Linked DNA regions of Lewinella sp. 4G2. The protein of the gene in region 1 interacts with the protein of each later gene in a pairwise test. Links are inferred from orthologs where the notes say so. Each region holds a gene or a part of one and is shown in the gene's direction. Other genes may lie near its edges.

Evidence for each region. Proteins that work in one complex are often made in the same cells at the same time.
Region 2: the proteins of A3850_RS11805 (region 1) and ligA interact in binary tests that used the Escherichia coli proteins (3 or more experiments, as listed by UniProt). The link is inferred for Lewinella sp. 4G2 from one-to-one orthologs.

The regions. Positions count from the first base shown.
Region 1 is NZ_LVWJ02000014.1:2,817,063-2,825,239, forward strand. What follows is about bases 2,596-6,086. They hold A3850_RS11805 (leucine--tRNA ligase), read left to right. Parts: upstream 2,596-2,976; coding sequence 2,977-5,886; downstream 5,887-6,086. Other genes in these bases: A3850_RS11810 (helix-turn-helix transcriptional regulator), read right to left, coding at 6,019-6,086. Also shown: A3850_RS11795 (pyrroloquinoline quinone-dependent dehydrogenase), read right to left, coding at 1-139; A3850_RS11800 (right-handed parallel beta-helix repeat-containing protein), read right to left, coding at 291-2,480; more of A3850_RS11810, read right to left, coding at 6,087-6,333; A3850_RS11815 (SRPBCC domain-containing protein), read right to left, coding at 6,330-6,755; A3850_RS11820 (DUF5655 domain-containing protein), read right to left, coding at 6,752-7,282; A3850_RS11825 (hypothetical protein), read right to left, coding at 7,479-8,177.
Region 2 is NZ_LVWJ02000014.1:1,000,565-1,006,094, reverse strand. What follows is about bases 51-3,021. They hold ligA (NAD-dependent DNA ligase LigA), read left to right. Parts: upstream 51-459; coding sequence 460-2,583; downstream 2,584-3,021. Other genes in these bases: A3850_RS05490 (hypothetical protein), read right to left, coding at 51-119. Also shown: more of A3850_RS05490, read right to left, coding at 1-50; A3850_RS05480 (cellulase family glycosylhydrolase), read left to right, coding at 3,150-4,307; A3850_RS05475 (DUF2911 domain-containing protein), read left to right, coding at 4,928-5,530. UniProt on the Escherichia coli protein: DNA ligase that catalyzes the formation of phosphodiester linkages between 5'-phosphoryl and 3'-hydroxyl groups in double-stranded DNA using NAD as a coenzyme and as the energy source for the reaction.

The DNA.
Region 1 (8,177 bases):
CGAGGTCGCCGCCGTAGTGGGCCCAGGTGGTGAAGTCTTGCCAATCTGTATCAACCCCTTCTGCGTTCGGTCCGGATTTGTCGCCCGCGCAGGTGCAGAGCAAAAGGAGGAGGAGCGGGAGGGAGAGGAGCTTGTGCATGATCGTAAAATAGGGTTTACGGATGCAACGACGTTCGGATGCTAGCCTTCCACCTTGGCACCTGCGGCAGCGCCCTCTGATTAGAAAAGAATGGATCTAATCCTGACTCGGTCTCTGCGCACATATTTGAACGTTTTCAACCAGTAGTAATTCAATGAACTACCAGCCGGCTCACTGGGCTTCCATCCGAAACTGTAATCAAGTAGGTCCCCGCTGGGAGATTAATATTGACGTAGGCAGAGACGCCACGTACGGCGGAGCGGTGTACCTCCCTCCCCGTAAAGTCGAGTATGCGTAGGATGGCCGGCGATTCCTGAACGCGAACCAGATGAAAGCCTCCTCGGGCTGGCTGTGGGTAGATTCCAAGCTTAAGATCTTGCGGCGGACAGCCGTGATCTAGTACAGTGGCCAGTGGCGAGGTATTGACGCGCCCATCCCAATCGTATTGCTTCACCCGAAATACGGTGCCCGGCACTAGTAGTTTCCTATCAATGGTTTGCCCGTAGGTAAAGACACCGGCCGGGACCTCCTGGTTGATACTTCGCCACTCGGAACTGCCCGCCACGCGGTACTCAACTTGAAAGGATCGCACGTCCGTTTCCGCTGTTGTTTCCCACCTCACGAAACCACTCCTACAATCACGGTTCCGCCCTATCACTACTTCTCCCCACGCTACGGGCAAGCTGGTAGCGCCAATGGAGATCGTCGCGGCTTCAGCCCGTCCGACTACCGGCGGGCTGATTTGGAATGGGGTGTTGGCATTAAGATTAAAGGTTATGTCTTCCGACTCTTCTACCTCATTATCCCGTCGTGCCTTCACGAAATAGTTCCGGTCGGTTGCACCAGCAGGCACCACCACGAGACCGGGTGCATAATTGTAATCAATACGGTTGGTCGCGGAGCCCGTTACGTCGTACAACACGGGTGCCGGGACGGACAGTGCATTACTAAGGCTGATCTCAAAAGCTCCACTATCCGCAGGGCTTTCCGCAATGATTTCGTCCAGCGCCGTTATGCTTACCTCTGCCGACGGCCAGTTGGTAAGGGCAGTCGTTACAATGCCCACATTGTCGACATTCCCCCCTTCTGAAAAGATTTCCGTGGGCGTAAATGGGCTAATTACGGTGATGTTGCCCGTAACATCCTGCAGCGTCCGATCCGGTTGGTTGTTGCCGGTGGCGACGAGGTACTGGATGTCCTGGTCCTGTTCCACCACGACATTCGTGAAGGTGACGCCACCAAAGGGTAGGGTAGGATTCCGAAAATTGGCCTCGATTTGAATGGGGCGGGCGATCCGAAATACAGTGTCACCCACGCTCGCCGTGTTCAACGTGTCCGGATGGTTGGCAACGTTGCGCAGTATCACGTTCTCCAAATCAACGGTAACACTGGCGGGGGCGGACTTAAGAAACAGACCGTCGTAGGGCTGGTCTTCGATCAGGACGTTGCGCACCGTGACGTTGCCCGTCACGCCATTGTTGCCCACGTTCAGCGTAATCCCGCCGGCCTTGACCCTGGAATTGCTCGTTCCATTACGCGCGATGTAGGTGTCTTCGATCAACACTTTAATTGGAGGTGTTGTAGCGTCCGATTTGCCGAACCCATTTTGAATTCCCCGCCCGGCGTTGTCGGTGATCCGGCAATTACGTACCACGCAGTTTTGGATGACCTCCTCGGGAAAGGAGGGCTCGAAATCAATTCCGGAAGAAGGGAGGGCGCCTTCCGTATTCGTCACCTCACAATTTTCGATCAGTACATTCTTCCCACCGGTAATGCTGATGCCCTGGCGGTAGTTATTGTCCAGGAAGCAGTCGCGAATGACCACGTTTTCGCAAAAGTCTTTGCCTCCGTCCTGGAAGTTTTTGCTCACCTGAATCCCGTCCCCGCCGGAGTCCCGAAGCTCCAAACCGATCACGCTGATGTTGGTGCAGCCACCAAAGTTGAGCAAGTGGCGAAAACCGCCGGGGTCACCCTCCGAAAATGACACGCCCGGCACCATCCGAATCGTCGCGCCGTAGCCGATAAAGTGGACGTTACTGCGGCCCCGGATATTGAAGAATTTAAAGTTGGTGTCCTCAAACGCTCCCGCCAGTCCAGTGACAATCGTACCCGGCTCAAGCAGGATGGTGACGTCGTCCCGGTTTACGAAGATCCGTTCGCTAAACCATTCCCCAACGTTATCGATAATGACGGTATCCGCGGTGCTGTTCGGGCCCAGGGCCTGCCGCAAAAAGTTGGTAGCATCCGTCGCATCGTAGCCGTAGGCTTCCGATACTTTGACGGAGGTCGCGTGGCTCAGTGCGGGCACTAGAATAAGGAGAGTGAGTAAGATCCGTAGCATAGCGAGTAGGTTAGTCGATCGCACCGCTGCTGCTTACAAGGCAGTAGGGCGCCGCCGCAGGTGCGGAGCGCAGTGGCAAGTAATCAGGACCGGTCGATCAGTGGGCGTGCAAACCCAGGGTGTGAATGTGTATGCGGGGAAATAGTCCAGTACCCAAGTAAGGAGAGATAGGCATTTTTGTTGACGGCAAAAGCCAAAAACTAGGGACAAGTTGTTACACCACGCTCGAAACTATAAACTGCAGACTGAACACTACAGACTACAGACTGTAGACTTCCCCTGGCGTTTCAGCCAGTACAAAATGTGGCTATCCGCCTCCTCGAAGGTTTGGATTTTGAAGGCGGTGCGGTCGAATTCGAACATGGTTGAAAGGTAAGGGGAATAACAGATTCGGTCTCGCAACTTTAGCCCCGCTTCAAATTGATTAGAGAGACTTAAGACTACAGACTATAGACCATTGACTAATAATTACCTTTGCCCACCCCAAAGAATAAAGATGAAATTCGACGTACAACACATCGACGCCAAGTGGCAGGCACGGTGGCAGCAGGACGAAACTTACAAGACTTCCTCCGATACCTCCAAGCCGAAGTATTACGTACTGGACATGTTCCCGTACCCCTCCGGCGCCGGGCTACACGTGGGGCACCCACTGGGCTACATAGCCTCGGATATCGTCGCCAGAAGCAAGCGCCAGCAAGGGTTTAACGTCTTGCACCCAATGGGCTTCGACGCCTTCGGACTGCCCGCGGAACAGTACGCCATCGACACGGGGGTACACCCCAGTGAATCCACCGCCGTGAACACGGAGCGGTACAAGGAACAGATGCAACGCCTGGGCTTGAGCTACGACTGGAGCCGCTCCGTCAATACCTCGGACCCTAAATACTACAAATGGTCTCAGTGGATCATCGGCCAGGTCTTCGAGCACTGGTACGACGTTGACGCTGATCGCGCCCGCCCCATCAGCGAATTGGTCGCCCACCTCGCCGAGCAAGGAACCGTGGGGCTGAACGCCGCCCAGAGCGAGCAACTCAACCTGACCGCCCACGCCTGGGGAGAACTGAGCGCCAAGGAGCAATCCGACGTGCTCATGAACTACCGCCTGGCCTTCCGCTCGGTCACCTACGTGAACTGGTGTGAAGCCCTCGGGACGGTACTCGCCAACGACGAGGTAAAGGACGGCCGCAGCGAACGCGGCAACCACCCCGTCGTCCAAAAACCAATGCTGCAGTGGAGCCTCCGCATCACGGCCTACGCCGACCGCCTCCTGGCCGGCCTCGATACCGTGGATTACAGCGACGGCCTCAAAGCCCAACAACGCAATTGGATTGGCCGCAGCACCGGCGCCCAGGCTTTCTTCGACATCGAGGGCTACGAGCAACGACTGGAAGTCTTCACGACCCGCCCCGACACCATCTTTGGCACCACCTTCATGGTAATTGCTCCGGAACACGACCTGGTGGGGGAACTGACGACGGACGCCCAACAAAAAGAAATTGACGATTACCTAGCCTACGTCGGTAGCCGCTCCGAGATCGATCGCCAGCAGGAAACGAAAGTGACCGGTGCCTTCACCGGCAGCTACTGCATCAACCCCTTCACCGAAAAACGCGTCCCGATCTACATCGCCGAGTACGTACTGAAGGACTACGGCACCGGCGCCATCATGGCCGTGCCGAGCGACGACGAACGGGACAAGCGCTTCGCGGAGAAGTTCGGGATCGAAATCATTGACGTCGTCGACAAAAGTGATTACCCCGGCGCTTCGCTTAAGGATAAGGTGGGCAAGCTCATCAACTCCGGCTTCCTGGACGGCATGGAGGTGAAGGACGCCATCGCCGCCGCCACCGAAAAACTACGGGAAATGGGCCGAGGTAAAGAGCAGGTCAACTTCCGCATTCGCGACCTCGTCTTTAGCCGCCAACGCTACTGGGGCGAGCCCTGGCCGATCGTCTACAACGACCAAGACGTGCCTGAGCTGGTGCCGGTTGAAGAACTTCCCGTCACGCTACCGCCGATGGACGACTTCCGCGCCGTCTCCGGCGTTAGCCCCCTCGAGCGGGCCAAGGAATGGAACACGCTGCCCGGCGGTCGTCGCCGGGAGACTGACACCATGCCCGCCACGGCCGGATCCAACTGGTACTACCTGCGGTACATGGACCCCAACAACGATAAGGAGTTCGCCGCCAGGGATATCGTCGATTACTGGCAGGACGTCGACCTCTACGTTGGTGGAGCAGAGCACGCCGTCAGCCACATCCTCTACAGCCGTTTGATCCACAAGTTTCTGTTCGATCTCGACAAGGTCCCCACGCGGGAACCCTACAAGAAACTGCTGAACCAGGGGATGATCGGTGCGCCGATCGTGAATATCCACCTGGGTATTCTGCTGACGGAGGACGGGCAGCGTCACCCGATTTGGGTAAGTGCTCATGCCACTGAAGGTCAAGCACTCGAGGTGGATGGTCTTGGAACAGGGACTCTAGTATTTGACGGCAGCACCGGTTATCGAAAGGTGCCCCTGCGAATGATTGAAGAGACCAGCGTCAATAACGAACCTAGTTTTCGGCTTTATAAGGACGCCATCGACAAACTAGCCGCCGATGAAGCGATGGATGCAGCGTACTTCAAAACCATCCTTCAACAGGCAGGCGCCTTCGTATGGGAAATAGACAAGGAAGGTAGAGCCTACCTAGAACTAAGCGCACAAATGGGCAAAATGTCCAAACGCTACTACAATGTCATTAACCCCGACGACATTAGCGAACGCTACGGCACGGATACCTTCCGGATGTACGAGATGTTCCTCGGCCCCATCGACCAGGCGAAACCCTGGTCCGTTTCGGGCATCGACGGGGTGTACCGTTTCCTGCGCCGCTTCTGGAACCTATTCGTAGGCAAGGGTGACCAACTGAACGTGAGCGACGCCGAGCCCACCAAGGCCGAGATGAAGATCCTCCACACCCTGATCAAAAAGGTGACGGAGGACATCGACAAGCTCAGCTTCAACACCTGTGTCTCCGCCTTCATGGTGGCCAGCAACGAACTGAATAAGGCGAAATGCAACAAGCGCGCCGTTCTGGAACCCATGGTCCGCCTCATCGCGCCCTTCGCGCCGCACGTTGCCGAAGAACTCTTCGCCGCCCTGGGTGGTGCGGGAAGCGTCCACCACGCTGCCCTTCCGGAAGTGGAAGAGAAGTGGTTGGTGGAGGATTCCCACACCTATCCCATTGCCTTTAACGGTAAGACCCGCCTCACGCTGGACTTCCCCGCCGGTGCCTCCATGGAGGACATCGAAGCCGCCGCGCGCGCTAACGACCAAGTTGCCAAGCAGCTGGAAGGGAAGACGGTGCGGAAGGTTATCGTAGTCCCCGGGCGGATGGTGAATTTCGTGGTGGGGTAGAGGGGGCTGTTAGTTCCGTTTTTTGCCGTGACAAATTTTATTGGCGGTTACTTTGGATTACTACTTCTGGTGATTCGGTATGTTGGTGCTTTGGGCGTGCCATCTTAAGCCGTGCAAAACGGTTGGGTGGGACTACTTCATTTCGTCGAGTAGGTTGCCCAGCTTGTCCAGACGGTCTTCCCAGGTTTGGCGGAGTTGGCTCAGGTAGTCATCCAGCTCCATCAGGGCTTGGAGTTCGGCGTGGACGACCCGTTGGCGGCCATCGGTCGCACCACGGGCGTAGCGGACGAGGTTGGCGCCTTCCAGCACCCGCAGGTGTTTACTTACGGCTGGCCGGCTGATGTCAAACTGTTCAGTCAGTTCGTTGACCGGGCGGGGGCGTTCGGCGAGTAGCATCAGCATGGAGCGCCGGGTGGGGTCCGCCAGGGCATTGAAGGGGTCGGTCATGATAGGTCGTTGAGGAGGGCCGGAAGTTGGCGACTGAGCAGTTTGCCGCGCCATCCGCTGGCCAGTACGTTTCTGGCGATGAGGCGGTTGAGGAAACCGGCAAAACCGGCGTGGTGGAAATTCAGCGTGGTCGTCCCGTCGCCGTTGTCCTTGAGCCGGAAGGTAATCGTGGTGTTTTTCAGGCCTCCGCCGCTCCAGGTGTAGGCCAGTTCGTAGGGCTCTTCGACCGTAAATACTTCGCAGTGTACGGTGCCGTCGAAACCGGGGTAAGGGTCCGTTTGGAAGGTGAAGCGGTGGCCTACTTCGGCTTTGATGTCCGTCGGCATCAGCCACTGACTCACTAGCTCGGGGTCCGTGATGGCCCGCCACACTTTTTCAATGGGGTGAGGGTAACGTTTCTGGGTAGCGATGCTCTTCTTCATTTGGCGTTGTTTTGGTAGGCCCGGTGAAGAAGGTCCCGCTGTCCGTCGCTGAGGGTAGCATTAGCCGGCAAATTGATGACGTGGGTCATCCGCTGGCTGCCCTTAAAAGCGTCCACTTTTTCGGCTTCTGGGGTAGCTGTCGCTTCATCCAGCGCAAGGCCGATCTGCATGCCCTCCGCGCTCGGGGCGGCCATGGCAAATACGCGTTTCGCGTAGAAGGGCACGTAGGTTTGGCAGGGCCGTACGGAAACGTCCTTCCCAAAGCCAAGTAGCTGTTTTTTCAGATCAGCGTAGGTCGTATTGCCGTTGAACTGCTTGGCTTCCAGCCCGGCGGCATCGTCGTACTTCGCCTCGCCGACGGAGCGTTCGTAGACGGCTGCGGCCTGGAAGTGCCCGAGCCCGGCTTGCTTCAATTGGGAAATGGCCGAGCGCTTATCCGGCGCGTCGAGTTGTTGAAGGACGCCGAGCCAGTGGTCGAGGCCGTGGCCCGTTTTGGCAGGTAAATTCTTTAGAATGGCAATCTTCATTGCCTTTGGATCACAAGACATAGGTAACTGTTTGGTTACGCAAATTTAGGTAGCCAAACGGTTACGCAAAAGGGTCTAAGTCAATTATTCAAGCTTTCGGACAAAGTCAATCCGAATCGTCACTGCTCACCTTCGTGATGAATCAGGGCGCTGCCGCGGGTGCCCGGAAATAGGCAAGTAAAAAGAACCTGCCCTCTCACCGAATGACGAAACGACTACTCATAACTCGCCCGTCCGTCATTCGTAACACGATGGCGTAAGGACCGGGGCGGTACTGATGACCGGTGAGAGAAATGACCAATCTATCTGATGCCGGCTCCTTTATCGTAGTCACCTTTCTGCCAGCCAGGGTAAAGATCTCCGCTGAAGCGACACGGCGTGTATCTAGGTCCACTGTTAGTTGGTCCTTAACCGGATTCGGGTAGAGTTTGATCCCTGCCTGAGCGAAGGTGGAAACCGCAGTCAGGTCATCAATGACAAAAGTCTCCTCGTAGGTGCAGTCGTTGGCGTCCGTTATTGTCACGGTGTATTCCCCGAAGTTGAGGTCCGTCCGGATCGAGTCCGTCAGCGTGGTATCGGACCAGGCGTAGCGGTAGGGTGGGGTGGCGCCTTCCACCGTCAGGGTAATGGTGCCACCGTCGCGCAGACGGGCGGGGGTGGTTGCGCTGGTGACCGTGAAGTCGGAGTCGGGCCCGGTGATCGTAAAGGTCACCCGTACGGCATTGCCGGACATATCCCTAAAGAAGATTGCCTTTTCGCCGACCGTCAAATTAGTTACGGACTGTTCGCCAGCCGTCCCCTCCGCTTCGGTACTGCCGCCGGATACGTTGAACGTAGCCGTTCCGTCGTTCCCCCCAAAACATGACACCGGCGTCAGCGCCACAATAGTCGCGAC
Region 2 (5,530 bases), 1.8 Mb from region 1 along the record:
AGGTCGATGCTTAACGTCGTTACTTCTCTATCACTTCTTTTCAGATGAAAAGAAGCAAAAATCTTGTCCTGTGCAGGTGGCTTAACGCGAAATTTCTTCGGATTAGCTAAACGCTGCAAACTCGCTCATCAATTTGCATTTCAAGCTCAACTTCAGGGTTGCCTTAGATTAGTATTTCAACCAATAACAGTATCAGCTCGAACAGTGCAGCGTTCTTAACGCTAATCCGAAGAAATTTCACTACCACCTGCAAGGGACGGATAAACTCCAAAGGCTTCAGGTATCCCATCTAAAATCCAAAATCTAACGTCTAAAATCCCCACATTTTACAAAAAGTCGTCCTCCCTAAAAAGCTCCACCACCCAAAGCACTAAAGCACTAACATACCCACCAACTTCGCACCCGCGCCAGCGCCCAAAAAAGCCGTAACATCAAGCACTAATTTCTACCTTGCACGCCATGACGCCACAGCAACTAAACCCCGCCCAGACTTACCAACGCTCGAAGGATTACCTGGCCGGAAAGACGGACGGGACCGCCGCCGAAAAGGCCACCGAACTGGCCGCGCTCCTGCGCTACCACGAGTGGCGGTACTACGTGCAGGACGACCCCGTGCTGAGCGATAAGGAATACGATGAATTGTTCAAGCAGCTGGAGGCGATCGAGGCGGCGCACCCGGAATTGATCGTGCCCGACAGCCCGACGCAACGGGTGGGGTCGGACCTGACGGGGGATTTCCAATCGGTGCCGCATTTGGTGCCGATGTTGTCACTGGGGAATAGTTATAACGCGGAGGATCTGGCGGAATTCGACAAGCAGGTAAAGCGGATGCTGAATATGGAGGAAGAGGCGCCGCTGGCCTACGCCGTGGAGCCGAAATACGACGGCGGCACGATCGTGCTCGTCTACGAAAACGACCAGTTGGTACGGGCGGCGACGCGGGGCAACGGGGTGCTGGGCGAGGAGATCACGCATAATGCCCGGGTCATCCGTTCCATCCCGCTGACGGCGAAATTCAGTAAGTACGGCCTCCACCGGGTGGAGGTGCGCGGTGAGGTGATCATCCGCAAGGACCGCTTCGAGGAAATGAACAAAAAACGCGCGGCGGTCGGCGAAACCCTCTACGCCAACCCCCGCAACACGGCCACCGGCGGCATGCGCCACAAACGCCCTGCCGAGGCCGCGGCCAAGAACCTGGAAGCTTTCATTTATAGCTTCGGCTACGGCGTGGATACGGAGGGCAACGACGCCATCCAACCCCTCGAAACCCACACGCGGGCCCTCGACGTGCTGACGGAACTCGGCTTCAAAGTACCCGCCACGGGCTACGAACGCGAACGCACGCCAGACATTGGCGCTGCCGCAGGATACTGTGCAAAGTGGGAAGCGCAGCGGGAGAGCTACCCCTACGAGATCGACGGGATGGTCGTGAAAGTGGATGACCTCGTGCTCCAGGAACGGGCGGGGTACACCAGCCACCACCCCCGCTGGGCCATCGCCTACAAATTTGCCGCGAAACAGGCAACGACGACGCTCGTTGGGGTCGATTACCAGATCGGAAAAATCGGGACCATCACCCCCGTAGCGAAGACCGAACCCGTCAGCCTGGCCGGCGTGATGATCTCCAGCGTGAGCCTCCACAACGAGGATTTCATCAAGGATAAGGACCTCCGCCTCGGCGATAAAGTATTGCTGGAGCGGGCCGGCGACGTCATCCCCTACATCGTAAAACCGCTGGCCGATTTGCGGGATGGCTCCGAGCAGGTGATCGAATTTGCGTCGGAATGTCCCTTTTGCGGCACGCGCCTCGTGCGGGCTGAGGGGGAAGCGGCCGTCCGTTGCCCCAACTACGAATGCGCCGGGCGGGAGGAAGCGCGGATCATCTTCCACGTCTCGAAAGCCGCCATGGATATTGACGGGATGGGCAAACGCTACGTCGATATCTTCCGCGAAAACGGCTGGCTCGATACCATTGCGGACGTCTACCGCCTACCCTACGACAAGATCGCGGCGCTGGAAGGCTTTGGCAAACGCTCTTCGGCCAAACTGGAAAAGGCCATCGACAAGGCCAAGCAGAACCCGCTATGGCGGGTGCTGTATTCCCTCTCCATCCACCACTTCGGGAAGAAGGCCAGCCGTCTCGTTGCCCAAAACATCGAAAAGGCGACCGATCTGAAGGATTGGACGGAGGAGCAATTCACGAACATCAAGGATATCGGCCCTACCGTCGCCCAAAACGTAACGGAATGGTTTGCCGTGCCGAGTAACGTCGCCCTCCTGGAAGAATTGGAAGCCCTCGGCGTCAACATTTCCCAGACGGAGGAGGACCGTCCCCAGGCCGCCGTCACCGAAGGCCCCTTTTTGGATAAGGCGATGCTGTTCACGGGTTCCCTCCAGCAGATGAGCCGCAAGGAGGCGCAGAACAAAGCGAAAGCGGCGGGTGCGCGGATCGTCTCGGCCGTCTCCGGTAAGCTGGATATCCTGGTGGTGGGGGAGAAGCCGGGCTCGAAACTGAAGAAGGCGGAGGCGCTGGGGACGGTTACGGTGATGACGGAGGGGGAATTTTTGGGGTTGCTGGGGTAGGTGAGAATTGGTTTTGCTTTGCAGTGCTTCGTGCTCGCAGGAGATGGGGAGGTTGGGGAGTTGGAGAGGCCTGCGGCGCTGCAAGACTGCCCGCCACGGAGGGCCGGCCTGCGTAGCGGTGGCACGCCGTTAGGTGGCCCACTCTACTTTATGGCAGGTGGCCTACTCTACTGGCCGCGTAGGGCCTCCGGCGGTTGTCAGGGAGGAAGAGGAGGAGGTGGAGTTGCTGAGGTTTTTGCTTGTCTTTTCGCAAAAGAAACGGCCCTTAAGGAAAGATTTCGCAGGAGAGGTAGAGCAGAAGAGAACAAGAGGCCTATGCCGCTAAATAACTGCCCGTCCCGGAGGGCCGGCTTGCGTAGCGGTGGCACACCGGTAGGTGGCCCACTCTACTTTATGGCAGGTGGCCCACCCTACATTACGCTACGTGGCCCACTCTACTAATTCTGGAGACGTGGCCTCTGGCCGCGTAGGGCCTCTCTTCACCCAATGGTAAACGGTAAGCGATAAACCGCCCAAACCCCCAATTCCCAAAATCGCCTACCTTGTCAAAAAAAATTCCTCCGACCATGCGCCTTCTTCTACTCCTGGCCGTCCTCCTCTCTTTCTGTGCCACCAATCTCCGGGCTCAACAAGTGGACACCCTTACCCTCCCCGGCCGCTGGAGTGTGGAAAAAGCCAACGCCTGGTATGACGCTCAGCCGTGGCTCGTCGGGGCGAATTATTTGCCCCGGACGGCCATCAACCAGCTGGAGATGTGGCAGGGGGAAACCTGGGACCCGACTACCATCCGACAAGAACTGGGCTGGGCGGCGGATATCGGGATGAATACTATGCGCGTCTATCTCCACGACCTCGTTTGGCGCGACGACAAGGCCGGCCTCTACGAACGCATGGATGCCTTTCTGGAGATCTGCCAATCCCTGGGCATCCGCCCGGCTTTCGTCTTTTTTGATGATTGCCACGAGCCGGAGGCAAAGTCTGGTCCGCAACCACTGCCGGTGCCTGGCTTCCATAATTCCGGATGGGTGACTTCCCCCGGCGTAGTTGTCGTCGATCGTTTCGCGGAGGGCAGCGAGACGGATGCGGACCGGGAGCGCCTCCGCGGCTACATCCAGGAAACCCTGCAACGCTACGGCCAGGACGAGCGCGTCCTTCTGTGGGAGCTCTACAACGAACCTGGCTGCGACAACTTTTACGACTCCAGCAACAAGCTCCTCTACGCCGCCTGGCAGTGGGCGCGGGCCGCTGCGCCCTCCCAGCCGCTGGTCTCCACCTCCCTCGGGAGCCGGGGCGTGATGAACGAGGCCACCAGCCGGAATAATTCTGACGTCCACTCCATCCACACTTATTCGGACAACCGCTACATCTTCAGCAGCGTCAATAAATACCGCGCGGATGGCCGGCCCGTCATCGTTTCGGAATGGCTCGCGCGCACGTATAACAGCAATGTGTTCGAAAACCTACCGTTGCTCAAGGCCCTTAACGTTGGGGCTATTAATTGGGGCCTCGTGGCGGGTAAATCCGGCACCGTCTTCGGATGGCACAGCCGCAACCGCTTCGGAACGCGGATGTGGCCGAACCAACTTCGTGCCCGCGGCGAAGTGACGACGGATTGGGAATCAGAGCCCCTCCCCGAAGTCTTCTTTCATGACCTCTTTTACCCGGATGGGCGGCCTTACGATGAGGCGGAGATTAAGATGTTTCGGCAGTTGACGGGGCGGTAGGTTTTGGGGATTTTAGACGTTAGATTTTAGATTTTAGACGGGATACCTGGAGGCTTGGGTGGGTATCCGTCCCTTGCGGGTGGTAGTGATTTCTTGGCGGGAAGGGGGTCTGGGATTTTGGACGTTAGATTTTAGATTTTGGACGGGATATCTGGAGGCTTGGGTGGGTATCCGTCCCTTGCGGGTGGTAGTGATTTCTCGGCGGAAAAGCGTGAAGAAATCTGCATTGTTTGAGCACGCGCAAGTTTAGAGAATTAGCCCACTATATAATGCAATCAAGAGACTAAAACACAGCGAACAAAGCGTTTGGCGAGTTGGCAGATTTTAGCTTTTCCGCCGAGAAATCGCGTTAAGCCACCCGCAAAGGACAAGATTTTTGCTCCTTTTCATCTGAAAAGAAGTGGTAGAAGAGAAGTAATAGAGAAGAGGTTGCGCTGAGCATCGACCTAAAGGTCGACGTACCGGGAGTAAACCCGGCCGGGAGCCAGGAAGCAGCTTTCCTAACAGTACCTAAGCCATAATCCATTAACGACTCCTTCACTTTCCAAGTACCGTTGGCGTCACTTTACCTCAAAGAGCCAACGTACTTTCGCGCTTTACTTAACCAAAATACTGCTGTTTTGCGCTTACACTACTTCTTCACCCTTGGTCTCTGCCTCCTCTTCAGTGCGGGCCTTTCCGCTCAGGACGTCAAATTTGGTGGCCTCGATAAGAGCCCAATGGACGGAGCTTACTACCCCTCCCGCTCCCGTTACCTCAACTACCTCGATGAGGACGATAAGGACCGGACCATGAAGATCCGCGTACTCTACAGTCGTCCGAAAATGCAGGGCCGGGAACTGTTTGGTGAGCTTATTCCTTACGGTCAGGACTGGCGCCTGGGAGCCAACGAAGCTACCGAGATTACTTTTTTTCAGGACGTGGAGATCAACAACGTGCGGGTCTTCCGGGGTACTTATACCATGTTCGCCGAACCCGTCAACGCTACCAGCTGGATCTGGAAGCTTTCTAAGGAACGGTTTATCGGTGGTAGCCAGGACCGCGACGTAAGCAAGGACATCGTCTCCGCCAAGATTGACGTCATCCAGGTGCCCAACGCTCGCGAAAGCTTTACCATTGGTTTTCAGGACGTAGACGATAACACCATCCACATGTTCATGGAGTGGGGGAACAGCCGCGCTAAACTACCCATCAACATTAACCCTGCCTTCATGGCTGACGAT